Regions from separate parts of the Cupriavidus sp. OTU4054 genome, predicted to be linked through region 3. Evidence: predicted binding sites of a transcription regulator. Region 3 holds the regulator's gene; each other region holds the start of a gene.

Region 1 (10,104 bases), on a different contig from region 3:
ATTCTTGAGGTCGACGTAGGTATAGGCCACGCGCACGTCGTTGCCGCCGACGTGGTCGTCGCGCAGCGAGACGAGTCCCGCATGGGCCTGGTCGTCCTCGGGCGGCAGCGGCAGGTCGTGGTCGCCGGCCACGTACTCGCCGCGCTTGCCGACCACCTGGTAGTAGATGTTGTCGGTCTCGTCGGCGCGCAGGATCTCGCGCGCGGAGAGCGGCAATTGCAGCGTGACGCGGCCATTGACCTCGCGTACCTGCTGCGACAACACGATGGCGCTTGCCTCGAGCGAGCGATCGAAGGGCCCGTTGGCGATCGACTTGGCGACGAGGTACGTCACCGCGATGCTCATCGGCCAGAGCAACAGCAGCGGCGCGAGCATCCAGTCGAGGATCTCGCCGAACAGCGAGCGCGGGGCAGGGTGGGCGGTGCTCTCTTCGAGATGGGGCAGGGCGTCGGCGAGCGCTTCGTCGGTGACGGCCGTATCGACAGCCTCGGCAGCAGTCTCCGCAGCGGTCTCGGCGGCAGGTCGGGACGCGCGTCGCAATGGCAACCACAACAGACTCATCGCGACGGATCTCCGGAGGATGGGTGCCGCGCGCTCAGCCGTGCGCGGCCATCGCGGGCTGGAATTTCTCGAGGCAGTAGCCGAGGCCGCGGACCGTGGCGATGCGGATGCCGCCCACCTCGATCTTCTTGCGCAGCCGGTGCACGTAGACCTCGATCGCGTTGTTGCTCACCTCTTCGCCCCATTCGCACAGATGGTCGACGAGCTGCTCCTTCGATACCAGCCGCCCGCTGCGCGTGAGCAGGATCTCCAGCAGGCCGATCTCGCGCGCGGACAGGTCGAGCAACTGCTCGTTGAGATAGGCGATGCGGCCCACCTGGTCGAATGCGAGCGGACCGTGCCGCATGAGGGTGGCGCCGCCGCCCGCGCCGCGGCGCACGAGCGCACGCACGCGCGCCTCCAGTTCCGAGAGCGCGAACGGCTTGGCCATATAGTCGTCGGCGCCGAGATCGAGGCCCTTGACGCGTTCATCGACGCTGTCCGCCGCGGTCAGGATCAGCACCGGCAGCATGGCCCCGCGCGCGCGCAGGCGCTTGAGCACCTCGAGCCCCGACATCCGGGGCAGGCCCAGATCGAGGATCAGCAGGTCGAAATGCTGGGTGGACAGCGCGGAATCGGCCTCCACGCCATGGCTGACGTGGTCGACGGCATAGCCGGACTGGCGCAGCGACCGGGTCAGGCCGTCTGCCAGAACATCGTCATCTTCGGCGATCAGAATGCGCATGATTTGTCTCCACCCTCGTGCCGGCATGCGGTGGGGCTTGCCAAGCATACTGTTTTTTTATACAGTATCCGACATTCCGCGCGCAGTGCCATTGGTGCGATGCGCAGGGGCCGAATACCGGGGCCGATCCCATCTATATATCGATATCTATCGGGGCGTGCGCCACATTCGGCCTATTTATACACCATTGACTGAAGGACGACCATGGACGACAAGAAGGCGGGCGCCGGCGTGAGCGCGGAGAAGCAAAAGGCGCTTGCTGCCGCGCTTTCGCAGATCGAGAAGCAGTTCGGCAAGGGCTCGATCATGCGGCTCGGCGACGGCGATGTCGAACAGGACATCCAGGTCGTCTCCACCGGCTCGCTGGGTCTGGACATCGCCCTCGGCGTTGGCGGCCTGCCGCGCGGCCGCGTGGTGGAAATCTACGGTCCGGAATCGTCGGGCAAGACCACGCTGACGCTGCAGGCCGTGGCCGAAATGCAGAAGACGGGCGGCACCTGCGCGTTTATCGACGCGGAGCATGCGCTGGACGTCAGCTATGCCAGCAAGCTTGGCGTGAACATCAACGACCTGCTGATCTCGCAGCCGGACACGGGCGAGCAGGCGCTGGAAATCGCCGACGCGCTGGTGCGCTCGGGCTCGATCGACATGATCGTGATCGACTCGGTCGCGGCACTGGTGCCGAAGGCCGAAATCGAAGGCGAAATGGGCGATTCGCTGCCGGGCCTGCAGGCCCGCCTGATGAGCCAGGCGCTGCGCAAGCTGACCGGCACGATCAAGCGCACGAACTGCCTCGTGATCTTCATCAACCAGATCCGTATGAAGATCGGCGTGATGTTCGGCTCGCCGGAAACGACCACGGGCGGTAACGCGCTCAAGTTCTACGCATCGGTGCGTCTCGATATCCGCCGGATCGGCTCGATCAAGAAGGGCGACGACGTGATCGGCAACGAGACCAAGGTCAAGGTCGTGAAGAACAAGGTATCGCCGCCGTTCCGCGAGGCCTTCTTCGATATCCTTTACGGCCAGGGCATTTCGCGTCAGGGCGAGATCATCGACCTCGGCGTGGACGCAAAGATCGTCGAGAAGTCGGGTGCGTGGTACAGCTACAACGGCGAGAAGATCGGCCAGGGCAAGGACAACGCGCGCGAATACCTGCGCGAGAATCCCGATATCGCCGAGGAAATCGAGAACAAGGTGCGCGCCGCGCTGGGTGTGGTGCCGACCAACCCCAACGTCACCAAGGCGGCCGCGACGGCTGACGCCGACAACTGATCGGTCGCAACGACTGACACGCGATTGCCCTCTCCCATGCTGGGGGAGGGCGCTTCATGATTACCCGCCCCCCGCTTTCCCTCAAGGCCCGCGCGATCGGCTATCTGTCGCGGCGCGAGCACAGCCGCGTGGAACTCGCGCGCAAGCTGGCCCCGCATGCCGAATCCCCCGAGGAAGTCGATGCCCTGCTCGACGCCCTCGAGCGCGAGAACTGGCTTTCCAATACCCGCTTTGTCGATAGCCTCGTGCACCGTCGCGCCAGCCGTTATGGCACGGCCCGCGTGCTGCAGGAAGCCAAGACCCACAAGCTCGGCAGCGACCAGCTCCAGGATCTGCAGGAGCGCCTGCGCGAGACCGAACTCGACCGCGCGCGCGAGGTCTGGCGCAAGCGCTTCGGTGAAGCGCCGGATTCCGCCGAAGCGCGTGCGAAGCAGATCCGCTTCATGATGGCGCGCGGCTTCTCGCGGGCCACGATCGGCAAGGTCATTCGCGGCGCGGAAGAGGGCTTCGAGGACCATCCGGACACGGATGACTGACGTCTGATGTGCGGCCGGGAACGCGCATGACGCCGTTGTATACCTGCGCGCACAGCAGGTGTATTCGCCCGCAATTTTGTCGTGGCGCACTGCAGCGCCAAAAACCACACCGACCCGCAAACCGTTGTCACAGTTGGGTTTCACGGCGATGAAGGTGCAACAATCGGCACCGGACAATGCGTTCGGCAGGATGTTCCCGGTGGGAGCGTCGCGGCATGTTAAACTCCTTGGGTTTTTTCGGCCCCCGGCGGCCGCGCGGCTTCAAGCCGCCAGCGCCATGGCCGTCTTGACCCCATAGCGCCGTAACGCCCCGATTCACGATCCTTGCCGGTCCCTGCATCCGTTCGCAGCATGCCCCTCTCCCCGCCCGTCAACCGCGCCCTGCGTCACCGTCGAGCCATCACGGCCGAGGCGTATCTGCGCGAGGATGGCCTGTGGGATATCGAGGCGCGGCTCACGGACACCAAGCCGCGGGACATCCCGCTGGCGGGCGGCGGTGTGCGGCCCGAGGGCGAACCGCTCCACGACCTGTGGCTGCGCGTGACGATCGACCTGCGCATGAACATCGTGGACGCCGAGGCCTGCTCGGACTGGGTGCCGTACCCGACCCACTGCGACACGATCGGGCCCGCTTACCGCAAGCTGATCGGCCTGAACCTGATGCGCGGCTTCCGCAAGTCCGTGCGCGAGCTGCTCGGCAGCGTGGAAGGCTGTACCCATCTGACCGAACTGGCCGGCGTGCTGCCGACCACGGCCATCCAGGCCTTTGCCGGCGACGTCTTCAAGACGCGCGACGACGGCGCGAACGATTCCAACCCCGAACCGCCTTACCAGCTTCACGGCTGCCACGCGCTGCATTTCGAAGGCGAGGTGGTTCGGCAGTTTTACCCGCGCTGGTATGGTTACCAGCCGAAACCCCGGACCTCAGGCTGACCGTCACGGTCGGCCCACAGGCGAGAGCTGTTCGTCTCCCACGAATTTCTCCTTCTTCCCCCTTTTACGCCTACCCGAAAGGAAACACGCATGAATATCCATGAGTATCAAGGCAAGGAAATCCTGCGCAAATACAACGTGCCGGTTCCGCGCGGCATTCCCGCGTTCTCGGTTGACGAAGCCCTGAAGGCTGCTGAGCAGCTGGGCGGCCCGGTGTGGGTCGTCAAGGCGCAGATCCACGCTGGTGGCCGCGGCAAGGGCGGTGGCGTGAAGGTGGCCAAGAGCATCGATGACGTCAAGACCTACGCCAGCAACATCCTCGGCATGCAACTGGTCACGCACCAGACCGGCCCGGAAGGCAAGAAGGTCAACCGCCTGCTGATCGAAGAAGGCGCGGACATCAAGAAGGAACTGTACGTCAGCCTGGTCGTGGACCGCGTGTCGCAGAAGGTTGCGCTGATGGCCTCGAGCGAAGGCGGCATGGACATCGAGGAAGTGGCAGCCCACACCCCCGAGAAGATCCACACGCTGATCGTCGATCCGGCCGAAGGCCTGAAGGATGCCGACGCCGACGACATCGCCCGCAAGATCGGCGTGCCCGACGCGAGCATTCCGCAAGCCCGCCAGGCCCTGCAAGGTCTGTACAAGGCGTTCTGGGAAACCGACGCTTCGCTGGCCGAAATCAACCCGCTGATCCTGACCGGCGACGGCAAGGTGATCGCACTGGACGCCAAGTTCAACTTCGACTCGAACGCGCTGTTCCGTCACCCGGAAATCGTGGCCTACCGCGATCTGGATGAAGAAGACGCCGCCGAAATCGAGGCCTCGAAGTTCGACCTCGCGTACATCTCGCTGGACGGCAACATCGGTTGCCTGGTGAACGGCGCCGGCCTGGCCATGGCCACCATGGACACCATCAAGCTGTTCGGCGGCGAGCCGGCCAACTTCCTCGACGTGGGCGGCGGTGCCACCACCGAGAAGGTGACCGAAGCGTTCAAGCTGATGCTGAAGAACCCGAACCTGAAGGCCATCCTGGTCAACATCTTCGGCGGCATCATGCGTTGCGACGTGATCGCCGAAGGCGTGATCGCTGCCTCGAAGGCCGTGTCGCTGTCCGTGCCGCTGGTGGTCCGCATGAAGGGCACCAACGAAGAGATCGGCAAGAAGATGCTGGCCGACTCGGGTCTGCCCATCATCTCGGCCGACGCGATGGAAGATGCCGCGCAGAAGGTCGTGGCCGCCGCCGCTGGCAAGTAAGCCGGTCCGCCCAACTAGCAAAGGATTACAGCATGTCGATTCTGATCAATAAAGATACCAAGGTCATCACCCAGGGCATCACCGGCAAGACCGGTCAGTTCCACACCCGTGGCTGCCGCGACTACGCGAACGGCAAGAACGCATTCGTGGCCGGCGTGAACCCGAAGAAGGCAGGCGAAGACTTCGAAGGCATTCCTATCTACGCGAGCGTGAAGGATGCCAAGGCGCAGACCGGCGCGACCGTGTCCGTCATCTACGTGCCGCCCGCAGGCGCCGCTGCCGCGATCTGGGAAGCCGTTGACGCCGATCTGGACCTCGTGGTCTGCATCACCGAAGGCATTCCCGTCCGCGACATGATGGAAGTCAAGGACAAGATGCGCAAGCAAGGCAAGAAGACCCTGCTGCTGGGACCGAACTGCCCGGGCCTGATCACGCCGGACGAAATCAAGATCGGCATCATGCCCGGTCACATCCACCGCAAGGGCCGCATCGGCGTGGTGTCGCGCTCGGGCACGCTGACGTACGAAGCCGTGGGCCAGCTGACCGCGCTGGGTCTGGGCCAGTCGTCGGCCGTCGGTATCGGTGGCGATCCGATCAACGGTCTGAAGCACATCGACGTGATGAAGATGTTCAACGACGATCCGGAAACGGACGCCGTGGTGATGATCGGTGAAATCGGTGGTCCGGACGAGGCGAACGCCGCGCAGTGGATCAAGGACAACATGACGAAGCCGGTGGTTGGCTTTATCGCCGGCGTGACGGCGCCTCCGGGCAAGCGCATGGGCCACGCTGGCGCGCTGATCTCGGGCGGTGCCGACACGGCGCAAGCCAAGCTGGAAATCATGGAAGCCTGCGGTATCAAGGTCACCAAGAACCCGTCCGAAATGGGCCGTCTGCTGAAGTCGATCCTGTAATTGCCTTCGGGATCGCGCGTCATGCGGTGATGCCGTTGCCGTGACGTGGGCGGCATGCTCGAGTGTGAGCTGCCGCGCATGCCAGCACGATCGCCGCAGACGTGGTATTTGTTGTCGTCATTGCCCCCGCGCGCGGGGGCAATGTCATTCTGGTGCACCGCATCTCAGGGTATGTCCGGAGGCGTGCATCGCGGGTTTGAAACCGAATCGAAAGGTTCGTACGATAAACCTGCATGTCTGTAGTTTCAGACATCCGAAAGCCCGCAGTCAGCCGTAAAGCGGGCGATGAGTCATTACCGAGAATACGAGGAGCTTTGCCGTGGAATTGTTGTCCAGCAGTGCGTTTTGGATCGCGCTGGGTTCGATCATCCTGACCAATATCGTCCTGTCGGGCGACAACGCGGTCGTGATCGCGCTCGCTTCGCGCAACCTGCCGCCCGCGCAGCAGAAGAAAGCCATTTTCTGGGGCAGTGCCGCCGCCATCATCATGCGCGTGGTGCTGACCGTGGCAGCCGTCAAGCTGCTGACCTTGCCGTACCTGAAGATCGTGGGCGCCATCCTGCTGGTCTACATCGGCGTGCAACTGCTGACCGGTGACGACGACGAGGAAGGCCACGAAGGCAAGGAGAACATCTGGGCCGCCATCCGCACGATTCTGATTGCCGACCTCGTGATGTCGCTGGACAACGTGGTGGCCGTGGCCGCCGCCGCGCAGAAGGGTCCTGAAGGCAGCCAGCTGATGCTGCTGGTGCTGGGCCTGGGTCTGTCGATTCCGCTGATCGTGTTTGGCAGCACCATCCTGCTCAAGGTGATGGAGCGCTTCCCGATCATCATCGTGCTGGGCGCCGCGCTGCTGGGCTACCTCGCCGGCGAAATGCTCGTGAGCGATCCGGTGGATCACCTGTGGTTCGAAGCCAATGTGCCGCACGCCCATCTGGTGTTCGGTATCGCGGGCGCGGCCTTTGTGGTGCTGCTGGGCAAGCTGCTGCAGAAACGCGGCCAGCGTCAGGCGGCCTGACGACGCCAGTCGGTGCGGCGGGTTTGAGCGCTTCAACGGGAGTCTGAAGCGAATTCAGATTCGTCGCATTGCATGATTGCCAAAAGCTCGAAAGGGGCGGTCTTGGGACCGCCTCTTTCCTTTTGTGGATCCGGATTGATGGTGGATTGATGCGGGTACGCAGCGGAGTGCGACAGAGTGTGACCGTTTCATGGCCCTTGCGCTGGGTCAAACGGGTCGGACCGATCCGATGGGGATGATGTGTCACGTTTCACCGTGCCTGGTGAGACGTGTTTCCAACAACATTTCTGAAAGGGTCAACCATGCAATATCCACTTCATGTCGACGGGACCATCCGGCAGTCAATCCGCCACCGGCGCGCGCGCGGAGCGCGAACGCGCCAGCAAGGCTTTACGCTGATAGAACTGATGATCGTGGTCGCGATCATCGCCATTCTGGCGGGCATCGCGATTCCGCAGTATCAGAACTACATCGCGCGCTCGCAGTTCGCGGAGGGCATGAGCCTTGCGTCGGGGCAGAAGGTGGGCGTGACCGAGTCCTACTCGTCGGGCGGCAGTTGCCCCGACAACTCGACGGCCGCGGCGGATGGCATTCCGCTGTTCACCGATATCACGGGCAACTACGTCAAGAGCGTGAAGGTCGGCGGCACGGCCGGGGCGTCAGGCGGCTGCACGATCATCGCGGCGTTCAAGGATTCGGGCGTGTCTTCGGGACTGGCCGGGAAGGACGTGACGCTGACGATGCTCGACGCGGACAAGGGCTCGGTGAAATGGGAATGCCGCTCGTCGGTCGCGGCGAAATATCTGCCGCGTGTATGCACGACGACGGCGTCTGGCGATGTCCGTTGAGCGATTATGGTTAAGTGATGTACGGAGCGCTTTAAATGTATTGAGGCGCTCCGGGTTCGATCGACCCTTCGGAGGGTGCGGGTGCCGAAAATTTGCCGGGGTTCGTCACCGTCATGTGACAAATCCTGTTTCACGGCAGCGGTATACGCGCGTTGGTCTGTCAAAGTTTGTCACCTTGACCCGTGAAATCGGGGAGTTTCGAGCTGGCACGCTCCCTGCATTATAGGGAATGCATCACATGAAACAGGATGTATCGTCCTGTAACGAAATTCTCTTTGAGGGGTCAATTCCTATGCAACGGGTACAACTTAAAAAACTGGGCCGCCAAGCTCAGAAAGGCTTCACGCTGATCGAACTGATGATCGTCGTGGCGATCATCGGTATCCTGGCCGCTATCGCGATTCCGCAGTACCAGAACTACATCGCGAAGTCGCAGGTTTCGCGTGTGGTGGGTGAACTGTCGGCGCTGCGTACGGCTGCTGAGCTGTGCATTACCGACAACAAGATTCAGGTCCCGGCAGGCGGTGCAGCGCCGACGGCCGCGCAATGCGCATGGGGCGCGACGAAGTCCAGCCTCCTCACTGGCGACGGGTACCCGACTGCGGCGCTGGATGCAGAAGTCGACACGCTTACTGGTACGCTTGGTGGCAATGCCTCGACCAAAATCGCTGGTACTAAGATCAGCTGGAACCGGAACAACCAAGGTACGTGGGCTTGCCTAATCACCGGCGCCGGTGACGGTTGGAGCGCATCGTACATCCCCCCGGGTTGCGCAGCTCCCTGATAATTAGCTACACGAGCCCACAGCGAGCCTTTCCCTCGCCCAAGCTGACAAATAGCGCCTCCGGGCGCTATTTCTTTTGGTGCCACGCTATCATGGTGCCTTTTCCTCCACCGGCCGCCTCATGCCGCCATCCCGGGCCTCTCTCCCCGCAGCGGCGATCGTCGTTGCCTTCGCCTTCCCCCTGCTGGTTTCCCGCCACACGCTCCCCCTCGCCACCTTCTATGGCGAATGGGCTGCCGGCGTGCTCGGTCTCGTCCTGATCCTCGTTCTGACCGTCTCGGCGACGAAATCGGGCCTCCCGCAGAGAATCAGATTTTTCCCATGGATTGCGGCCATGCCGTTGTGGTTGATCGCCACCACGCTATTGCAGGCCGCGAGCGGTATGGCCGATATCACCGGTACGCGCGCCATGACGCAGGTGATGCTCGCCCTCGCCGCCGCCATGATCATGGCCGCCTCGTGGATGAGCCAGCGCCAGACCGTGGACCAGCGCGCCGCGATCGTCGATGCGCTGGCCGTCGCGTTTCTCGTCGCCGGCCTGCTCGGCGCCCTCGCCCAGTGGATCCAGGTGTTCCGCCTCGAGCGCGAGATGTTCGGCCTCGTTTCGGAATACTTTCACCCGGCCAACCGCCGCTTATGGGGCAACCTCAATCAGCCCAATCACCAGGCCACCGTGCAGGGCCTCGCGCTCGTGGCATCCGTGTGGCTCGCCGCGCGCGGCGGATTGCGGTTTCCCGCATGGCTGATCGCCGTGCTGCTGCTCGAGACGGGCATCGTGCTGTCGGGCTCGCGCACGGGCGTGGTTCACGTCGGCATCGCGGCGATCTATGCGCTGATCGCGGCGGCCATGGCGCGGCACCGCACACAGGGGACGGGCCCCGCGAACGTGATGCAGCGCCCGGCCGCGCTCGTCGTCACCGCGATCGTGATGGTCGGGCTGCTCGTGATCCTGCAGCCGCTGATCCGCGCGGCGGGGCAGACGTTCGGCTGGCAGCTGTTCGACACCATCGCGCTGATCAAGGGCGGCGGCCAGCTCAGCGGGCGCAATGCACTGTGGGCGCACGCGCTCGCGATGTTCCATGCGCATCCGTGGCTCGGTATCGGCTACGGCGAGTTCGGCTGGGTCGAGTTCCAGCAGCTAGCGGAGGTGGGCGCGCGCCCGGAGATGGCGCTGCACGCGCACAACGCGGTGCTCGACATGCTCGCCAAGACCGGCCTGATCGGTACGGCCGGCGTCGTGGCGGTTCTGCTCGC
Region 2 (10,104 bases), on a different contig from region 3:
AGCTTTGTCGCGCTGGCCGGGACGACCGCGCACTTTCCGGTCATGCGCAGCCTGCTGCTGGGCATGGGCGAGGAGTGCCGGCTCGGTTCGCGCGACGATGTCTTCCGCACGTTTCTCAAGGTGCACGAGAAGCTCAAGTCCGAGTACTTCATCAACACCAAGGAAGACGATGACGACCCCTACGAGTCGTCGCAGATCGTTTGCCTGATCGCCAATCCGCACGGCATCTTCGGCGTCTATTCGTATCGCGAGGTGTTTTCGTTCGACCGCTTCTGGGGCATTGGTTCGGGGCGCAACTATGCGCTCGGCGCGATGCATGCGGTCTACGATCGGCCGGACTTCGGTGCCGGCGATATCGCGCGCGTGGGCGTGGACGCGGGGGTGGAGTTCGACAAGAGTTCGGCGGGACCCATCGACGTGCATGTCGTCTCTCTGCAGGATCCGGCAACCCCGACAACCCAAAATGGAGGCGCGGCCTGAACCCCGCGGGGGCGGCGCGCATTTGAGGAGCAAAGCATGAGTGTGACCGAAGTCAAGGTGCCGGATATCGGCGATTTCGACGCGGTGGAAGTCATTGAAGTCCTGGTCAAGGCCGGCGATACGGTGGAAGAGGAGCAGTCGCTCATCGTCCTCGAGTCCGACAAGGCCAGCATGGACGTGCCGTCGTCGTCCGCCGGCAAGGTGGTCGAGGTCCGCGTGAAGGTGGGCGACAAGGTGGCCAAGGGAACCGTGATCTGCACGGTGGAGGCCGCCGCGGGCGCCGCGGCGCCGGCACCGGCCGCTCCCGCCCCGGCACCTGCGGCCGCCCCGGCACCCGCACCCGCGGCAGCACCCGCAGCGGCTCCGGCTGCCGCGACGCACACGGGCGGCGCCGACATCCAGTGCGACATGCTCGTGCTGGGCGCGGGCCCCGGCGGCTATTCGGCCGCGTTCCGCGCGGCGGACCTCGGCATGAACACCGTGATCGTCGAGCGCTACAAGACGCTCGGCGGCGTGTGCCTGAACGTGGGCTGCATTCCGTCGAAGGCGCTGCTGCACAACGCGGCGATCATCGACGAGGCAAAGGCGCTCGCTTCCCATGGCGTGTCGTTCGGCGACGTGAAGATCGACCTGGACAAGCTGCGCGGCTACAAGGAGTCCGTGGTCGGCAAGCTGACCGGCGGCCTCGCGGGCATGGCCAAGATGCGCAAGGTACAGGTCGTGCGCGGCCTCGGCACGTTCCTCGATCCGCACCATCTGGAAGTGCAGGAAACCGAGGGCGAAGGCCAGGCCACGAGCGGCAAGAAGACCGTCATCCAGTTCAAGCAGGCCATCATCGCGGCCGGCAGCCAGGCCGTGATGCTGCCGTTTATCCCGAAAGATCCGCGTATCGTCGATTCGACGGGCGCGCTCGAGCTGCCGAGCATCCCGGGCAAGATGCTCGTGATCGGCGGCGGCATCATCGGGCTGGAAATGGCCACGGTGTACAGCACGCTGGGCGCGCGCATCGACGTCGTGGAAATGCTCGACGGCCTGATGCAGGGCGCGGACCGTGACCTCGTGAAGGTCTGGGACAAGATGAACAAGCATCGCTTCGACAACGTGATGCTCAAGACGAAGACCGTCGGCGTGGAAGCGAAGCCTGATGGCATCTACGTGAAGTTCGAGGGCGAGGCCGCGCCGGCCGAGCCGCAGCGCTACGACTTCGTGCTGGTCTCCGTGGGCCGTACGCCCAACGGCAAGAAGATCGGCGCCGAGCGCGCCGGCGTTGCCGTGACCGATCGCGGCTTTATCGAGGTCGACAAGCAGATGCGCACGAATGTGCCGCATATCTTCGCGATCGGCGATATCGTCGGCCAGCCGATGCTTGCGCACAAGGCCGTGCACGAAGCGCACGTGGCCGCCGAGGCCGCGCATGGCGAGAAGGCGTACTTCGACGTCAAGCAGATTCCGTCGGTGGCCTACACCGATCCGGAAGTGGCCTGGGCCGGCCTGACCGAGGAGCAGTGCAAGGCGCAGGGTATCAAGTACGGCAAGGGCGTGTTCCCGTGGGCCGCCTCGGGCCGCGCGATCGCCAATGGCCGCGACGAAGGCTTCACCAAGCTGATCTTCGACGAAGAGACGCATCGCATCATCGGTGGCGGCATCGTCGGCACGCATGCGGGCGACCTGATCAGCGAGGTCTGCCTCGCGATCGAGATGGGCGCCGATGCCGTGGATATCGGCAAGACGATCCATCCGCACCCGACGCTGGGCGAGTCGATCGGCATGGCTGCCGAGATCTACGAAGGCGTCTGCACGGACGTCCCGCCGCCGCGGAAGAAGTAAACCCGAGCCGTGCGGGCCGGCACCGTGCGCATGCACTGCCGGCTCGCATGTCACGCCTCATCATGGGGCGTGGAACGGTGTCTCGCACCGTTCTTGCGCCGTTGTTGTGCCGTGGGGTGCCGTCACCGTGCGCCCTCCCTGACGCGCAATCCCGTGTCCGGTTCGATCTAACTCCCTGATTCGACGAAAGATTTCCGGTCGTTAAACGCCGGCGACGTGCTTTGGCACGCGGGTTGCTTTATTTGCGTTCAAACTTGGATACAAGATGGAACGCAAAGCAAACATGCCGTCATCCCGCCTTCCCGCGATCGCTACCCTGCTGGCGCAATACGCAAACGGTTCGCTGACTCCCACGCAATGCGTGGACGATGTGCTCGCGCGCATCGAGGCCAGCGACCGCCCCGAGGCCTGGATCCATCGCGTCGATGCCGAAGCGCTGCATGCGCGCGCCGGCGAGCTCGAAGCGCGGCTGGCCAGCGAAGGCGCGGCGCTGCTGGCGGCCATGCCGCTGTTCGGCGTGCCGTTCGCGGTCAAGGATAACGTCGATGTCGCGGGCCTGCCGACCACGGCCGCGTGCCCGGCCTTTGCCTACGTTCCCACGGAAACGGCCTTCGCCGTCGAGCAGTTGCTCGCGGCCGGCGCCATCCTGATCGGCAAGACCAACCTCGACCAGTTTGCGACGGGGCTCGTGGGCACGCGCTCGCCGTACGGGGCGGTGCGGCAGATCGACCAGCCCGATCGCGTGTCGGGCGGCTCCAGCTCCGGCTCGGCGGTGGCCGTGGCGGCGGGGTGCGTCGCGTTCTCGCTCGGCACCGATACGGCCGGTTCGGGTCGCATTCCGGCCGGCTTCAACCATCTCGTCGGCCTGAAGCCGACGCTCGGCCTGGTGAGCAAGCGCGGCGTGGTGCCGGCCTGCCGTTCGCTCGACACGCTGTCCATCTTCGCGCACGACGTGGCCGACGCGTGGCGCGTGCTGGCGCAGATTGCCGTGTTCGATGCGCGCGATGGCTATGCGCGCGAAATCCCCGCGCTGGGACTGCCGCGCGGGCCGCTGCGCATGGCGGTGCCCGATATCGCCGCGCGCGCGGAGGGTTTCGATGGCGACGCACTGGCCGCGCAGGCCTTCGCGCAGACCATGGACGCCGTGCGCGAGTCCTTGCAGATCGCGCCGTCCACCGTGCCGTTCGCGCCGCTGCAGGAAGCGGCGCTGCTGCTCTATGACGGCCCATGGGTCGCCGAGCGCCGCGCGGCACTGGGCACATTCTTCGATACGCACCACGACGCGCTCGATCCGACCGTGGCCGCCGTGATCGGCAAGGCCGACCGTTACAGCGCGACCGATGCGTTCGAGGCGCAGTACCGCATGGCCGATCTGCGCCGCGAGGCCGAGGCGATGTTCGCGTCGATCGACGTGCTCGTGGTACCGACCGCGCCCACGCATCCGACGATTGCCGCGTTGCGCGACGACCCGATCGGCGTGAACAGCCAGCTCGGGCGCTATACGAACTTCGTCAATCTGCTCGACCTGTGCGCGATTGCCGTGCCGGGTGTGCGCCGGGCCGATGGGCTGCCGGCCGGCATCACGCTGATTGGCCCCGCGGGGGCGGATCAGCGGATCGCCGTGCTGGGCGCGCGCATCGCGGCGCTGTTCGCGGCGCCGGCCGATGGTGCCGATGCCGGCGCCGTCATCGCGGATCTGCCGCTGCCGTTTGCCGAGCCCACCGTCGCGGTGGCCGTGGTCGGCGCACATCTGCGCGGCCAGCCGCTGAACTGGCAGTTGCGTGAAGCGGGCGCGACGCTGCGCGCGAGCACGCGCACCGCGCCGCGGTACCGGCTCTATGCGCTCGCCGGGACCACGCCGCCGAAGCCGGGCCTCGCGCGCGTGGCCGACGCCGATCACGCACACCCGGGTGCCGCCATCGAGGTCGAGGTCTGGGAGTTGCCGCTGCGCACGTTCGGCAAGTTCGTCGCCGATATTCCCGCGCCGCTGGGCATCGGCAACCTCGAACTCGAGGACGGCAGCCACGTGAAGGGCTTTATCTGCGAGCCCCACGCGCTGGCCGAAGGTGCCGGCGCCCGCGATATCACCGCCTTTGGCGGCTGGCGCGCCTACCTGTCCAGCCTCTGATCGAAACGTAAGCCCATCCACTGCCAGAGATCCAACCATGACCCATCGCCGCGACTTCCTCAAGCAAGCCAGCCTGCTGACCCTCGGTTCCGCGCTGCCCCTGCAGACGCTGCTGGCCGCCGAAAAACTGACCATCGGCGTGCTCTACGTCGGTGCCCGCAACGACTTCGGCTACAACCAGGCGCAGGCCGCCGCCACGGCGATCCTGAAAAAGCTGCCCAATGTGAAGGTCGTGGAAGAAGAGAACGTGCCGGAGACCATCGCGGCGCAGAAGACCATGGAGGCGATGATCCAGCAGGATGGCGCCACGCTGATCTTCGCGACGTCGTTCGGTTACTTCGATCCGCACGTGCTCAAGGTTGCGGCCAAATATCCGAAGGTGCGCTTCGCCCATTGCGGCGGCCTCTGGAAGGCGGGCAATCCCGCGAACATCTCGAGCTACTTCGGCTACATCGACGAGTGCCAGTACCTCGATGGCGTGGTCGCGGGCCATATGAGCAAGAGCAAGAAGCTCGGCTTCGTCGCCGCCAAGCCGATTCCGCAGGTGCTGCGCAATATCAACGCGTTCACGCTCGGCGCGCAGTCGGTGGACCCGTCCATCACGACCCACGTGATCTTCACGGGTGACTGGTCGATGCCCGTCAAGGAGGCCGAGGCGGCCAACGGCCTGATCGATCAGGGCTGCGACGTGCTCACGTGCCATGTCGATGGGCCCAAGGTCGTGATCGAAACCGCCGAGAAGCGTGGCGCGATGAGCTGCGGCTATCACGCAAGCCAGGCCGCGCTCGCGCCGAAGGGTTACCTGACCGGCGCCGAGTGGGACTGGGCCACGCCGTACAAGTCCCTGACCGCCGACGTGCAGGCCGGCAAGGTGCCGCCCAACGTGCTGCGCGGCGGCCTGCGCGAGGGCTACGTCAAGCCGTCGCCGTACGGCGCGAAGGTGACGCCGGCCGCGAAGCAGGCGGCCGATGCGGTCAAGAGCAAGATGATGGCCGGCCAGTTCGCGATCTTCAAGGGACCGCTGAAGGACAACAAGGGGGGCGTGGCGATTCCGGCCGGCACCAGCCTCGCGCAGACCGACTACGTGCTGGAGAGCATGAACTACCTCGTCGCCGGCGTGGTGGGGCAGGGTTGAAGCGGTACGTCATGAAGCAGGAGCGCCAACATGCCTGATGCCGGCACGCCACGCACGTCGCATAGCGCGGCGACACTTTCCGCGCTGCTCAACGGCGTGCTGCCCGCATTGCCGACCGTGCTTGCGCTGATCGGCACGCTGCTGCTGTTCTCGCTGTTCCTGCTCGTGCAGGGCGCGCCCGCGCTGGAAGCGTTGACACTGATCTATCAGGGCGCCTTCGGCACGTCGTTCGCGTGGCAGAACACGCTGATGCGCGCGGCGCCGCTGATGCTGACCGCGCTGTGCGTGGCATTGCCCGCGCAGGTCGGCCTGATCGTGATCGGCGGCGAGGGCGCGCTGGCGCTCGGCGGCCTGGCCGCCGCCGTGCTGCCGCAATGGCTGCCCGCCGGCACGCCGTGGCCCGTGATGGTGACCGCGATGGGCGCCGTTGCGATGGTGACGGGCGGCGCGTGGATCGGCCTCGCGGGCGCGCTGCGCCACTGGCGCGGCGTCAACGAGACCATCGGCAGCCTGCTGCTGTCGTATATCGCCATCGCGGTGTTCAAGCAGCTGGTGGAAGGGCCGCTGCGCGACCCGGCCAGTCTCAACAAGCCGTCGACGCTGCCGCTGACCGATGCCGCGACGATCGGCACGCTGCCCGGCATGGATGTGCACTGGGGCCTGTTCTGGGGCGTGCTCGCGTGCGTCGCGGCATGGGTGCTCGTGCGTCACGGCACGGCGGGGTTTGCCATGCGCGTGGCCGGCGGCAATCCGCGCGCCGCGCGCATCGTGGGCCTGCCGGTGCGCCGGCTCGCGCTGCTCGCGTGCGTGCTCGGCGGTGCCGCGGCCGGCCTTGCCGGCATGTTCGAAGTGGCGGCCGTGCAGGGCAGCGCCAACGCGGCGCTGCTGGCGGGCTACGGCTACGGCGGCATTCTGGTCGCATTCGCGGCGCGTCAGCATCCGCTCGCGATCGTCGCTTGCGCGCTGCTGATCGGCGGTATCGAGAGCAGCGGCAGCCTGCTGCAACGCCGGCTCGATCTGCCCGATGCCACCACGCTCGTGCTGCAGGGCCTGCTGTTCGCCAACCTGCTGGCATGGGAAGCCCTGGGCGGCCGCATCGCGGCATGGCGCCTGCGCCTGCAGGCACGCATGCAGGCGTCGCGGCCCGGTAGCGAAGGCGCCTCGATGGAGACCCGTCATGTCTGATCTGCAATCGCCATGGGTCGTGCTGGTGCTGTCGCTGGTCAGCGGCGCCATTCGCGTCAGCACGCCGTATCTGTTCGTGAGCCTTGGCGAGTGCCTGACCGAGAAGGGCGGCCGCGTGAACCTCGGCCTGGAAGGCATTCTCGTGTCGGGCGCGATGAGTGGCTACGCGGTGGCCTATCTGTCCGGGTCGCCGTGGACCGGCGTGCTCGCGGCCGCATGCGTGGGGCTGCTGCTCGGCTGCCTGCACGGGCTGGTCTGCTCGCTGCCGCGCGTGTCCGATATCGCGTTTGGTATCGCGCTGATGCTGCTCGGCACCGGCCTTGCATTCTTTATTGGCAAGCCCTTTATCGCGCCGCAGGCGCCGATGCTGCCGTCGCTCGAACTCGGCAAGTGGACCCACATGCCGCAGCTGGAACAGGTGCTGCGCATCAACGTGCTGTTCGTCATCGGCGTGGCGCTGGCCTTCGTGCTGCAATGGGGCATGCGCGCGACGCGCTGGGGCCTGACGCTGCGCATGGTCGGCGATCACGCCGAGACCGCGCGCGCGATGGGCTATCCGCTCACGCGCATCCGCGTGGCCGCCACCGCGATCGGCGGCGCGTTCGCGGGCGTGGGCGGCGCGTATCTGTCGCTGGTCTACCCGGGCAGCTGGAACGAAGGGCTGTCGAGCGGGCAGGGCCTGATGGCCGTGGCGCTCGTGATCTTCGCGCGCTGGCAACCGCTGCGCTGCCTGTGGGCCGCGCTGCTGTTCGGCGCCGCGGGCGCGCTCGGTCCGGCACTGCAGGCCATTGGCGTGACCAGCGGGTATTACCTGTTCAATGCCGCGCCCTATGTGCTGACCCTCGTCATCATGATCATCAACTGCCGTCCCGATCGTGCGCTCGCCGGCGCCCCGGGCGAACTGAGCCTGACGCGCTGACGCATTGACGCGCGGAAGCTCTGCAACGGAGAACACCACCCATGTCCCGCACCATCGAAGCCAAACCTTATCCGTGGCCGTACAACGGCGATCTGCGTCCGGAGAACACGGCGCTCGTCATCATCGACATGCAGACCGACTTCTGCGGTTTTGGCGGCTATGTCGATCGCATGGGCTACGACCTGTCGATGACGCGCGCGCCCATCGAGCCGATTCGCCGCGTGCTCGACACCATGCGCGCGCAGGGCTTCACGATCATCCATACGCGCGAAGGCCATCGGCCCGACCTGTCGGACCTGCCCGCCAACAAGCGCTGGCGCAGCCGCCAGGCCGGCATCGATGGCGTGGGCATCGGCGACGACGGCCCCTGCGGCAAGATCCTCGTGCGCGGCGAGAAAGGCTGGGAGATCATCGACGAACTCGCGCCGCTGCCGGGCGAGGTCGTGATCGACAAGCCCGGCAAGGGCTCGTTCTGCGCGACGGACCTCGAACTGATCCTGCGCACGCGCGGTATCGAGAACCTCGTGCTCACGGGCATCACGACCGATGTGTGCGTGCATACGACGATGCGCGAGGCCAACGACCGTGGCTTCGAATGCACGATCCTCGCCGATTGCTGCGGCGCCACCGATCGCGGCAATCACGAGGCCGCGCTGCATATGGTGACGATGCAGGGCGGGGTGTTCGGCACGGTGTCGGACTCCCACGCGCTGCTGGCGACGCTGGGAGCGTGATCATGGCGGGCGGGCTGGGGCTCGAGGTGGTAGGGGCGTCGAAGTCGTTCGGCACGTTCCGGGCGCTCGACGACGTGTCGATCCGCGTGGCGCCGGGCACCATCCATGCGCTGCTCGGCGAGAACGGCGCGGGCAAGAGCACGCTGGTCAAGGGGCTCGTCGGCTACGGCGTGCTCGATGCGGGGCAGATCGTCGCCGACAACCGCGAGGTGCGCATTGCCTCGCCGCGCGACGCGCAGGCCCTGCGCATCGGCATGGTGTACCAGCATTTCACGCTGGCGGAGGGGTTGTCGGTCGAAGAGAACCTGCTGCTCTCGCGCGGGCGGCTGCCATGGCGCATCGACTGGTCGCGCGAGCGTGCCGCGTTGCGCGACTTCATGGGCCGCATGCCGTTCCGCCTGCCGCTCGATGCGCCGGTGTCCGCGCTCGCGGCCGGAGAGAAACAGAAGCTCGAAATTCTCAAGCAGCTCTATCTGGAGCAGCGCTTCCTGATCCTCGACGAACCGACCTCGGTGCTCACGCCGCAGGAAGCGGACGAGGTACTGGGCCTGATGCGCACGCTGACCTCGCGTGGCGAGCTCACGGTGCTGATGATCACGCACAAGTTCCGCGAGGTGATGGCCTATGCGGACGATGTGACCGTGCTGCGCAAGGGCCGGCAGGTCGGCACCTGCAAGGTGATGGAGGAGGAGACGGATCTGCCTTCGCGGCTCGCCGCCTGGATGATGGGCACCGAGGGCTCCGCGATCGATCGCCGCACGCTCGCGCACGACGGCGGCGATCGCGCCGCGCGCAAGCCCGTGGCCGCCGATGCGCCCGTGCGGTTGCAGATCGACGATGCCACCGTGATCGACGGTCGCGGCCATGCGGCCGTGCGCGATCTCGCGCTCGCGGTCAGGGCCGGCGAGATCCTGGGGATCGCGGGTGTGTCCGGCAATGGCCAGCGCGAACTCGTGGAGGCGCTCACGGGGCAGCGGCCGCTGCGGCAGGGCGCAATGCGCGTGGCCGGACAGCCGTATCACGCCACGCGCGAGCAGATGCGCGCGGGCCGCGTGTTCGCGATTCCCGAGGAGCCATTGCGCAACGCGTGCGTGCCGGGCATGAGCATCGCCGACAACCTGGCCCTGCGCGACTTCGATCGCGCGCCATTGCGCCAGCACGGCTGGCGCTTCAACCGCCGCGCCACGCGCGAACGTGCCCGCGCGCGTATCGCGGAGTTCAACGTCAAGCCGCCGGTGCCGGACCGGCCGATCGGTACGCTCTCGGGCGGCAACGTGCAGCGCGCGGTGCTCGCGCGCGAACTGGGTCAGCCCGTCGATGTGCTGATCGTCGCGAACCCCGTGTTCGGGCTCGATTTCGCGGCGGTCGCCGATATTCATGCGCGGCTGCTTGCCGCGCGCGATGCGGGCGCGGCCGTGTTGCTGATCAGCGAAGACCTCGATGAACTGCTTGCGCTGGCGGACCGCATCGCGGTGATCGCGGAGGGGCAGATCGTGTTCGAAGTTCCCGCCGGCACCGCGGACCGTGAAGTGCTCGGCCGGCATATGGCCGGCCAGCATGGCGACCGCGACCGGCCGCTCGCGGCCTGAAGTGTCTTCTCGTTCCGGACATGCCTGACTCGACGTCGCCCACCATGCTTACTGCCGCCGCGCAACCGTCCCCATTCACGTTCGACCCGCGCCATACCGCGCTCGTC
Region 3 (10,104 bases):
ACCACGAGCATCGACAGCACCACCTGCGACCCGCCCAGCCCGAATACGAGCCGCTTCATCGCACGCAGCTTGCCAAGGCTGAACTCGAGCCCGATCGAGAACATCAGGAAGACCACGCCGAATTCGGCCAGGTATTTGGTCTGGGCCGAATCGCTGGCCAGGCCGAGCGCGTGGGGACCGATCAGGATGCCCACCGCCAGATAACCGAGCATCGGGGGCAATTGCAGCATGCGGAAGGCCACCACGCCGAACACGGCGGCGGCCAGCAGTACCAGGGTCAGTTCCAGCGGAGAATGCATGCAGCAGCGGTTCGGACGTCTTAAACGGGCGGAAACGAAACAAGCGGAAACGAGCAGGAACAACCGGGATGCGCGCGGATCGAACGGCCACGCACGCGCGCCGGACGGCACGCCAGACGCCATCGCATTCGTTGGTATACTCCGTCGCCATGATAGCCAATTTCGATGCGGATCGAGCACTTCGTCTCGGCCGCGACACCCTCCAGATCGAAGCCGACGCGGTTCGCGGGCTGATCGACCGACTGACCCCCGATTTCGCGGACGCCGTGCGCCTGTTACTGGCCTGCACCGGCCGCGTGGTCGTGTCCGGCATCGGCAAGTCGGGCCACATCGGCCGCAAGGTCGCCGCGACCCTCGCCTCCACCGGAACGCCGTCGTTCTTCGTGCATCCGGCCGAGGCCAGCCATGGCGACCTCGGCATGATCACGCGCGACGACGTGCTCATCGCGTTCTCGAACTCGGGCGAAACGGGCGAGCTGCTGTCGATCGTGCCCATCGTCAAGCGCATGGGCGCGCGGCTGATCTCGATTACCGGCAACCCGGCCTCGAATCTGGCCCGGCTGTCCGACGTGCACCTCAATGGCGCGGTGGAAACCGAGGCCTGCCCGCTGAACCTGGCCCCGACCGCCAGCACCACCGCCGCGCTCGCGCTCGGCGACGCGCTGGCCGTGGCGGTGCTGGACGCGCGCGGGTTCGGCGAGGAAGACTTCGCGCGCTCCCACCCGGGCGGCGCGCTCGGCCGCAAGCTGCTGACCCACGTGCGCGACGTCATGCGTACCGGCAACGCGGTGCCCGAGGTGCGCGAGAACACCCCGCTCGCGCAGGCGCTGATGGAAATCACACGCAAGGGCATGGCCATGACGGCCGTGGTCGACGACGCGGGCCACGCCATCGGCGTGTTCACGGACGGCGACCTGCGCCGGCTGCTGGAAACCCCGCGCGACTGGCGCGTCGTGCCCATCGGCGAGGTCATGCACGCGAATCCGCGCACGGTCCTGCAGGACGCGCTGGCCGTCGAGGCCGTACAGATCATGGAAGCCAACCGCATCAACCAGCTGCTGGTGGTGGATGGCGACAGACGCCTGACCGGGGCGCTCCATATCCATGACCTGACGCGCGCCAAGGTCATCTGACCAGGCGCCGGCCACCATGCAGGCACTCCTCGCCAAACTGACCGGGCTCGTCATGCGGCTGCTGCCGCTGCTGCTGATGGCGATCGTTGCCGGCAGCACGTTCTGGCTCGTCGAGATCAACTCGCCGCGCGAGGACAAGGCCGCGGTCACGGGCAAGCGCCACGAGCCCGACTATTACATCGACAATTTCTCGGCCACCGAGCTCGCGCAGGACGGCAGCACCAAGCTGCGGTTCACCGGCATCAAGATGATCCACTTCGAGGACGACCAGACCTACGAGGTGACGCGCCCCGCCATGCGCGCGTACGAACCGGACCGCCCGCCCGTGACCGCCAACGCCGACCGCGGCGTGATGAACAGCGAGGGCTCGATCATCGATCTCTACGGCAATGCGTTCATCGTGCGGCAGGCTGGCACGGACCTCAGCAAGGACCCGCGCATGACCGCGGCCTCGCAGTATTTCCAGCTGCTGGTGAACGACGACATCGTGAAAACCAACCAGCCCGTGCAACTGGTGCGCGGCCCTTCCGTGATGAACGCAAACGGGCTGATCTTCAACAACGTCACCCGCGAAGTACAATTGCTGGGTAACGTTCGCGGCACCATCATCACGGGGCCGCCTTCGGGCCAGGCTCCGAAACCATAAGAAGCGCGCCCATGCAAGACCGTCGCCCCGCGCGCAGCCTTGCCAGGCCGTCATCCAGTCCATTTTCTAGTCCGCTATGACTTCATCCCAGACGACGCCGTCCCGTCGCCGCCCCGCCGCTGTCGCGCTGCTCGCCATGGTCGCCGCCCTCGGGCTATCGCTCGCGGGCCCCGCGCACGCCGAACGCGCGGATCGCGACAAGCCGCTCGTGCTGGAAGCGGACAACGCCAGCTACGACGACGTCAAGCAGATCTACACGCTGACCGGCAACGTCGTGCTGACCAAGGGCACGATGGTGCTGAAGTCCGATGCGGCCGAACTGCGTACCGATCCCGAGGGTTATCAGTACGCAATCGCGACCGCCAAGCCGGGACGCCAGGCCTATATCCGCCAGAAGCGCGACGGCGTGGACGAGTACATCGACGGCTGGGGCGACCGCATCGAATACGACGGCAAGCAGGAACTGTCGCGGCTGATCGGCCATGCCCGCGCGGCGCGCGTCGCCGGCACGAAGGTCATCGACGAGATCCGCGGCGCGCTGATCACGTACGACAGCCGCAACGAGTTCTACACCGCCGCGGGCGGCGGAGACACGACCGCCGCCGGCGCGCCGTCCTCGGGCCGCGTGCGCGCGGTGCTGTCGCCGCGCGCGGACGCGAGCGCGCCCGCCGCGCCGCTGGACCTGAAGCCCTCGCCAGTCCCGTCGCCCAACTCGTCGCAGAACCCGTCGCCGGCCAAGCCCTGAGCCCCGCGCTCCGGGCCCGAAGCACCCCAACGCAGCAGTCATGAACGATACCGCCACGCTCGCCAAGCCGATCTCCACCGCCACTGTCTCCAATGGCAGCACGCTCGTCGTGCGCCACCTGAAGAAGCGCTACGGCTCGCGTACCGTCGTCAAGGACGTGTCGCTCGACGTCAAGAGCGGCGAGGTGGTCGGGCTGCTGGGCCCGAACGGCGCGGGCAAGACGACCTCGTTCTACATGATCGTGGGCCTCGTCGCGCTCGACGAAGGCGACATCGTGCTCGATGGCGACCACATCAGCGGCCTGCCGATCCACGAGCGCGCGCGCATGGGCCTGTCGTACCTGCCGCAGGAAGCGTCGGTCTTCCGCAAGCTCAACGTGGAAGAGAACATCCGCGCGGTGCTCGAGCTGCAGCAGGAGAACGGCAAGCCGCTCAAGAAGGACGAGATGAACAAGCGGCTGGACACGCTGCTCGACGATCTCCAGATCGCGCACCTGCGCAACAACCCCGCGCTGTCCCTGTCCGGCGGCGAGCGCCGCCGCGTGGAAATCGCGCGCGCGCTGGCCTCCTCGCCCCGCTTCATCCTGCTCGACGAGCCGTTCGCGGGCGTGGATCCGATCGCCGTCGGCGAAATCCAGCGTATCGTCAGCTTCCTCAAGGCACGCAACATCGGCGTGCTGATCACCGACCACAACGTGCGCGAAACGCTCGGCATCTGCGACCACGCGTACATCATCAGCGAAGGCACGGTGCTCGCCGAGGGCCAGCCCGAGGACATCATCGCCAACGAATCCGTGCGGCGCGTCTACCTGGGCGAAAACTTCCGGATGTGATGCCCCGGCCGCGAGTGCGGCCGCTCACATTCGCGCTCGGTCAGACACGATCACCGAGCCAAAGCGATAGGCGATAGCAATTTCCGTTCCATCGACGAGAAGATGCGCATAGAATAGGTCGCATGAAACCGTCGCTTCAGCTTCGCCTCTCCCAGCACCTTGCCCTTACCCCCCAACTGCAGCAGTCGATCCGGCTGCTGCAGCTCTCGACGTTGGAGCTCCAGCAGGAAGTGGAGCAGGCTCTGACGGAGAATCCCCTGCTCGAGCGCGAAAACGACTGGATCGAGAGCCCGCTGCGCGTGGCCGCCGATGGCTCCGTCAACGTGCAGAGCGCCCCCGCGCCCGCCCCGGCCGAGCCGCAGGGCAACGGCGAGGAGCGCGCGGAAGGCGCGGGCGGCAGCGACGAGGAAGGCTTCGGCGGCGATAACACCAGCGAGGACTACGGCAACGACTGGAGCCTCGACGATTTCGCGCGCCGTCCGCAGGGCGACGAGGACGAGAAGACGCCGATGCAGCTGCGCGACGCGGAACCCACGCTGCGCGAGCATCTGATGGAACAGGTCGCGCCGCTGAAGATTTCCCTGCGCGACAAGGGCCTGGCGGTGTTCCTGATCGAGTCGCTCGACGACGATGGCTATCTCGGCGCCACCCTCGAAGAAATTTTCTCGGAACTGCCCGAGGAACTCGAGTTCGAAATAGAGGAAGTGCAGTCGATGCTCACGCTGCTGCAGAGCTTCGATCCGCCCGGCGTGGGCGCGCGCAATGCGGCGGAATGTCTCACGCTGCAGCTGCGCCGCATCTCGCATCCGCAACGCGATCTTGCATTGTCGATCGTCAACCACCATCTGGAGTTACTGGCGGTGCGTGATTACACGCGCCTCAAGAAAGCGCTCCAGGTGGACGAAATAGCATTGAAGGCCGCGCACGATCTGATCCGCTCGCTGGCACCGTATCCCGGGCACGCCTATAGCAGGCCCGAGGCCGATTTCGTGGTGCCCGACGTGTTCGTGCGCAAGAGCGGAGGTGGCTGGATTGCCCAGCTGAATCCCGATGTGATGCCGCGATTACGCATCAACGACATGTACGCGCAGATCCTGCGCGGCGCGAAGGGCGAATCGGGCACTGCGGGGCTGCAGCAGAAGCTTCAGGAGGCGCGGTGGCTCATCAAGAACATACAGCAGCGCTTCGATACGATCCTGCGTGTGGCGCAGGCTATCGTCGAACGGCAGAAGAACTTTTTCACCCATGGGGAAATCGCGATGCGCCCCTTGGTTTTGAGGGAGATAGCCGATACACTCGGTTTACATGAGTCCACGATTTCGCGCGTGACCACGAACAAGTACATGGCCACGCCGATGGGGACTTTCGAGTTGAAGTACTTCTTCGGGAGCCACGTGTCCACCGAAACGGGTGGCGCAGCTTCATCCACGGCAATCCGCGCGCTGATCAAGCAACTCATAGGAGCCGAAGACCCCAAGAATCCCCTTTCCGACAGCCGCATCGCCGAACTGTTGGGCGAGCAGGGCTTTGTGGTCGCGCGGCGCACCGTCGCCAAATACCGCGAAGCGCTCAAGATCCCGGCAGTGAATCTCCGCAAGACTTTGTAGCCGAGTTGCACCGTCTGCCTGGTGTGACTCTTTCAGAAGGAGAAACGCTATGAACTTCAAGATCAGTGGACACCACCTGGACATCACGCCCCCTCTGCGTGAGTACGTGGAAACGAAACTGGAGCGTATCGTCAGGCATTTCGATCAAGTCATCGGTGTGAGCGTGCTGCTATCGGTCGACAACCACAAGGAAAAGGAACGGCGGCAGTATGCGGAAATCAATCTGCATCTGAAGGGCAAGGACATCTTCGTCGAAGCGCATCATGAAGACCTGTATGCGGCGATCGACTGTCTGGTCGACAAGCTCGACCGTCAGGTCATCCGCTACAAGGATCGCGTGCAGGGCCACGACCGCGAAGCCCTGAAGTACCAGATGGCTGCCGCGCAAATGCAGCAGCAATAAACACCGACGCGCGACGCCAACGTCGCCAAGGAGTGATACGAAGAGAGCAAAGCCGCGCAATCAGCGCGGCTTTTTTGATGGGCGCCCGATACGCGCGGCGCGTGGTCCGCCAGCCACGGGGAGTTGCAACCGTGCGGCGTCGGTGTATGCTGCGCCATACATGTACAAAGGAGACTGGCGTTCGCCGCCCGGAGTTGGCGACCGGTAGTGACCGGTATGGCGCAACGCTGCGGTGCACAAGGAACCGATGCCGCTGCTCTATAATGGCCGGACGCTTTACACCCCCAAGATACCCGCGCATCGCCCATGAATCGTTTGGCCAAACTGCTGCCACCCGGCAACATCACTCTCGACGTCAGCGTCACCAGCAAGAAGCGGGTGTTCGAGCAGGCCGGGCTCCTGTTCGAGAACAACCATGGCGTGGCACGCGCCACCGTGACCGACAATCTGTTCGCGCGGGAATCGCTCGGCTCGACCGGCCTGGGTGCCGGGGTCGCGATTCCGCACGGCCGCATCAAGGGGCTCAAGCAGCCGCTGGCCGGCTTTATGCGCCTGGCCGAGCCGATCCCGTTTGAATCGCCCGATGGCAAGCCCGTATCGCTGCTGATCTTCCTGCTCGTGCCCGAGCAGGCCACGCAGCAGCATCTGGAAATCCTGTCGGAGATCGCACAGCTGTTATCGGACCGCGAGATGCGCGACGGGCTCGCAACCCTGCCCACGCCCGAGGCGGTGCACCAGTTGCTGACCGAATGGCACCCATGAGGTCCCGCGGGAACGGCGGGGCTACCCGCTGCTGATCCGCGCGCCCGAGCGGCGCCAGCCACGGTGCCTGCCCCCTCCCAACCACCGCCCCACGTAATCGCATGGAACTCACCGGCGTCACCTCGCAGTCGATCTTCGACGACAACGCAGCCGATATCAAACTCTCGTGGGTGGCCGGACTGGAAGGCGCCGACCGTGCGTTCGACGTCGAGTTCGCGCGCGAGGCCACATCGGCGGCGGACCTCGTGGGTCACTTGAACCTGATCCATCCGAACCGCATCCAGGTGCTCGGCAAACCCGAGATCCTGTACTACCAGCGGCTCGACGACGAGCCGCGCAAGCGCCAGATGGGCGAGCTGATCCTGCTCGAGCCGCCGTTCCTCGTCGTGGCCGATGGCATGGAGCCGCCGCCCGACCTGGAACTGCGCTGCACGCGCTCTTCGACGCCGCTGTTCACCACGCCCGTGTCGTCGGCCGCGGTCATCGATCATCTGCGCCTGTACCTGTCGCGCATTTCGGCGCCGCGCGTGACCATGCACGGCGTGTTCCTCGACATTCTCGGCATGGGCGTGCTGATCATGGGCGAATCGGGCCTCGGCAAGAGTGAACTCGGCCTCGAACTGATCTCGCGCGGCCATGGCCTCGTGGCCGACGATGCGGTGGACTTCGTGCGCTTGGGCCCCGATTTCGTGGAAGGCCGCTGCCCGCCGCTGCTGCAGAACCTGCTCGAGGTACGCGGACTGGGCCTCCTCGATATCAAGACGATCTTCGGGGAAACCGCGGTCCGGCGAAAAATGAAGATCAAGCTCGTGGTGCAGCTCGTGCGCCGGAACGACGGCGAATTCGAGCGCCTGCCGCTCGATTCGCAATACCTCGACGTGCTCGGGCTGCCGATCCACATGGTGAAGATCCAGGTGGCGGCCGGCCGAAACCTCGCCGTGCTGGTGGAAGCCGCCGTGCGCAACACGATCCTGCGCCTGCGAGGCATCGACACGCTGCGCGACTTCATGGACCGTCAGCGCGCGGCCATGCAGGCCGATGTCGTATCGCGCGGGCAGGGCCGGCTGCTCTGAACGTCGCGGACAGGCGCCGCGCGGTCAACCTCGCCGGCATGGCCCACGTTGTGTGCGTTGACGGGCATGAAAAGCCCGCATGTTTTCCTGTGGTTCCACCCCCAAGGAGAGAGAAGCATGAAAAAGCTGATCGCGATGTGCGTGCTGGTAACCCCGCTGATCGCCATGGGCGCGTTTGCCCAGGGCGCTTCCGCTCCCGCGGCGGCTGCTGGCAACAGCCAGCAGGACCGGATGAAGGCATGCAACACGCAGGCCACGGGCAAGAAAGGCGACGATCGCAAGAAATTCATGAGCGATTGCCTGTCGGGCAAGCCCACGGCCGCCGCCGAGCCCAAGACGCAGCAGGAAAAGATGTCCGCCTGCAGCAAGCAGGGCAAGGGCAAGAAGGGCGACGACTACAAGGCATTCATGAAAGATTGCCTCTCCAAACCCGCCGCTTGATGTCGAATGGCGGCGTCATGTCATGACGTCGCCATCACCCGGTGCTATCCTTGCGGGTGCCATGCGAATCATTCTCATCACCGGAATCTCCGGCTCCGGCAAGTCCGTTGCGCTGAACGTCCTCGAAGATGCGGGCTATTACTGCGTCGACAACCTGCCGGCGCAGTTCATCCCCGATCTCGCGAGTTATCTGTCCTCCCAGGGCTATACGCACCTCGGCGTGGCCACCGATATTCGCAGCCGCGAATCGCTCGCGCGCTTACCCGAGACCGTACGCGACCTCGGACGCGATCATCAGGTGCAGGTGCTGTTCCTGACCGCGAACACCGATGCGCTCGTCCAGCGCTACTCGGAATCGCGCCGACGCCATCCGCTCTCCGTCCGTACCGAGGCCACGCCGTTGCTCGAGCAGCAGGCCAGCGTGGAGCCGGTGTACAACGATCGCTCGCTGATCGAGGCCATCGAGATGGAGCGCGAGCTGCTGAGTCCGCTCTCGGATTCGGCCCATCGTATCGATACCAGCAACGTGCGCACGAACACGCTGCGCAGCTGGATCAAGGATCTCATCCGCGACAGCCATATGCAGCAGCTGACGCTGCTGTTCGAGTCGTTCGGCTTCAAGCACGGCGTGCCGAGCGATGCGGACATGGTGTTCGACGTGCGCTCGCTGCCGAACCCGTACTACGACCTCGCGCTGCGCCCGCTCACGGGCCGCGACGCGCCCGTGGTGGACTTCCTGCAGAGCCAGCCGCTGGTGCTCGCCATGGCGGAAGATATCCGCGCCTATGTGGAAAAGTGGCTGCCGAGTTTCATCGCGGACAACCGCAGCTATCTCACGGTTGCCATCGGTTGCACGGGCGGGCAACATCGCTCCGTGTTCATCGCGGAAAGACTTGCCAACTACTTCCGGGCACATGGTAATGTGCTGGTCAGACACCGCGAGCTGGCACCGGGCTGATCGGCGTTTTCCGATCGACATGGGTGGCTCCGCGCGGCGCGACACGGTCCGTGCACCCATGGCTATCCATGTCCACCCATCCGCCTTATCCTCACCGTTCCGTCCCGACGGACGACGCTGACACCGCGCGCGTCATCCTCGACGAGCTGCCGCTGTTTCCCCTCCATACGGTGCTGTTCCCCGATGGCCGCCTGCCATTGCGCGTCTTTGAGAAGCGTTACGTGGACATGGTGCGTGGCTGCCTGCGCGACGGCAGCGCATTCGGCGTATGCCTGATCGCCAGCGGTCAGGAAGTGGCGCGTCCCGAAGATCCCACCGTGCCGGAGTCGGTCGGCTGCCTGGCCGAAATCGTCGATTGCAACATGGAGCAGCTGGGCGTGCTGCTGATCGAGGCACGCGGGCGCCAGCGCTTTCGCGTGCTGTCGCACGAGACGCGCGACGACGGCCTGCTCGTGGCGCGCGCGGAAGTGCTGCCCGACGACATCATCGACTGCAAGCTCGAACTGCTTGGCGAATGCCTGTCCGCCCTGCGGCGCATCGTCTCGTCGATCCACGCGGAGTCGCCCGACAACATGCCGTTCGCGGAGCCGTACCAGTGGGACGATCCCACCTGGGTCGCCAACCGGCTGTGCGAGCTGCTACCGGTGCCGCTCAAGGCCAAGCAGATGCTGATGGAACTGCCCGACGCGGGCATGCGTATCGAGATCGTGCACCGCTATATGCGGCAGCACCATATCGTCTGAATCGTCCAGGCTAGAACAGTCCGCCGCGCGCCTGGTCTTCGAGCAGGCGGCGCACCGGCGCCGGCGTCCCGAGTGCGTCGAGATCGTCGAGCGACAGCCAGCGCCGCGCGGGATCCTCGACATGCGAGACCGCGTCGAGGTCCACGCGAATCGCGCGAATCAGCAACCGGAAATGCGTGAACACATGCGTGAGCTCGCCCGCGAGCATCGCGCGCGACGGCGTGCCGAATGCGCGGGCCTGCGCAAGCGCGGCATCCTCGGCCGCTTCGATATCGAACGGCACGGTGTCCACCGGCATCTCGGGCAGGCTCCACAATCCACCCCAGATACCGCTGTCGGGCCGCAGGCCCAGCAGCACGTCGCGGCCATGCCGCATGACGAGCATGACGGTGCTGCGCTCGGGAATCGCGGCACGCGGCTTGGGCGTCGGCAGCACGGCGGTCAGCCCGTCGCGGCGCGCGA

Evidence for each region. The regulator sigma-54, encoded in region 3, starts transcription at its own class of promoters, with help from an activator protein. The targets are predictions, from matches to a motif close to TGGCANGNAANCTGCTTT.
Region 1: a site for sigma-54 is predicted at 8,271-8,288, ahead of AAHB16_RS25055 (pilin). Genes of this name have one in related genera too.
Region 2: a site for sigma-54 is predicted at 2,530-2,547, ahead of atzF (allophanate hydrolase). Genes of this name have one in related genera too.

The regions. Positions count from the first base shown of each region.
Region 1 is NZ_JASATF010000025.1:36,573-46,676, forward strand. Features, by position in the region: gene AAHB16_RS25010 (sensor histidine kinase) at 1-561, opposite strand, end outside; gene AAHB16_RS25015 (response regulator) at 596-1,285, opposite strand; gene recA (recombinase RecA) at 1,490-2,560, shown strand; gene recX (recombination regulator RecX) at 2,617-3,096, shown strand; gene AAHB16_RS25030 (DUF2889 domain-containing protein) at 3,448-4,029, shown strand; gene sucC (ADP-forming succinate--CoA ligase subunit beta) at 4,120-5,286, shown strand; gene sucD (succinate--CoA ligase subunit alpha) at 5,319-6,200, shown strand; gene AAHB16_RS25045 (TerC family protein) at 6,520-7,218, shown strand; gene AAHB16_RS25050 (pilin) at 7,521-8,066, shown strand; gene AAHB16_RS25055 (pilin) at 8,359-8,850, shown strand; gene AAHB16_RS25060 (PglL family O-oligosaccharyltransferase) at 9,185-10,104, shown strand, end outside.
Region 2 is NZ_JASATF010000044.1:1,287-11,390, forward strand. Features, by position in the region: gene AAHB16_RS30800 (MFS transporter) at 1-480, shown strand, start outside; gene lpdA (dihydrolipoyl dehydrogenase) at 517-2,307, shown strand; gene atzF (allophanate hydrolase) at 2,573-4,435, shown strand; gene AAHB16_RS30815 (BMP family ABC transporter substrate-binding protein) at 4,473-5,570, shown strand; gene AAHB16_RS30820 (ABC transporter permease) at 5,601-6,755, shown strand; gene AAHB16_RS30825 (ABC transporter permease) at 6,748-7,674, shown strand; gene biuH (biuret amidohydrolase) at 7,716-8,408, shown strand; gene AAHB16_RS30835 (ABC transporter ATP-binding protein) at 8,411-9,997, shown strand; gene AAHB16_RS30840 (cysteine hydrolase family protein) at 10,018-10,104, shown strand, end outside.
Region 3 is NZ_JASATF010000047.1:16,160-26,263, forward strand. Features, by position in the region: gene AAHB16_RS31415 (monovalent cation:proton antiporter family protein) at 1-299, opposite strand, end outside; gene AAHB16_RS31420 (KpsF/GutQ family sugar-phosphate isomerase) at 449-1,432, shown strand; gene lptC (LPS export ABC transporter periplasmic protein LptC) at 1,449-2,078, shown strand; gene lptA (lipopolysaccharide transport periplasmic protein LptA) at 2,155-2,823, shown strand; gene lptB (LPS export ABC transporter ATP-binding protein) at 2,864-3,655, shown strand; gene AAHB16_RS31440 (RNA polymerase factor sigma-54) at 3,778-5,262, shown strand; gene hpf (ribosome hibernation-promoting factor, HPF/YfiA family) at 5,312-5,665, shown strand; gene ptsN (PTS IIA-like nitrogen regulatory protein PtsN) at 5,972-6,427, shown strand; gene hprK (HPr(Ser) kinase/phosphatase) at 6,529-7,500, shown strand; gene AAHB16_RS31460 (PsiF family protein) at 7,618-7,941, shown strand; gene rapZ (RNase adapter RapZ) at 8,003-8,899, shown strand; gene AAHB16_RS31470 (LON peptidase substrate-binding domain-containing protein) at 8,968-9,642, shown strand; gene mutY (A/G-specific adenine glycosylase) at 9,653-10,104, opposite strand, start outside.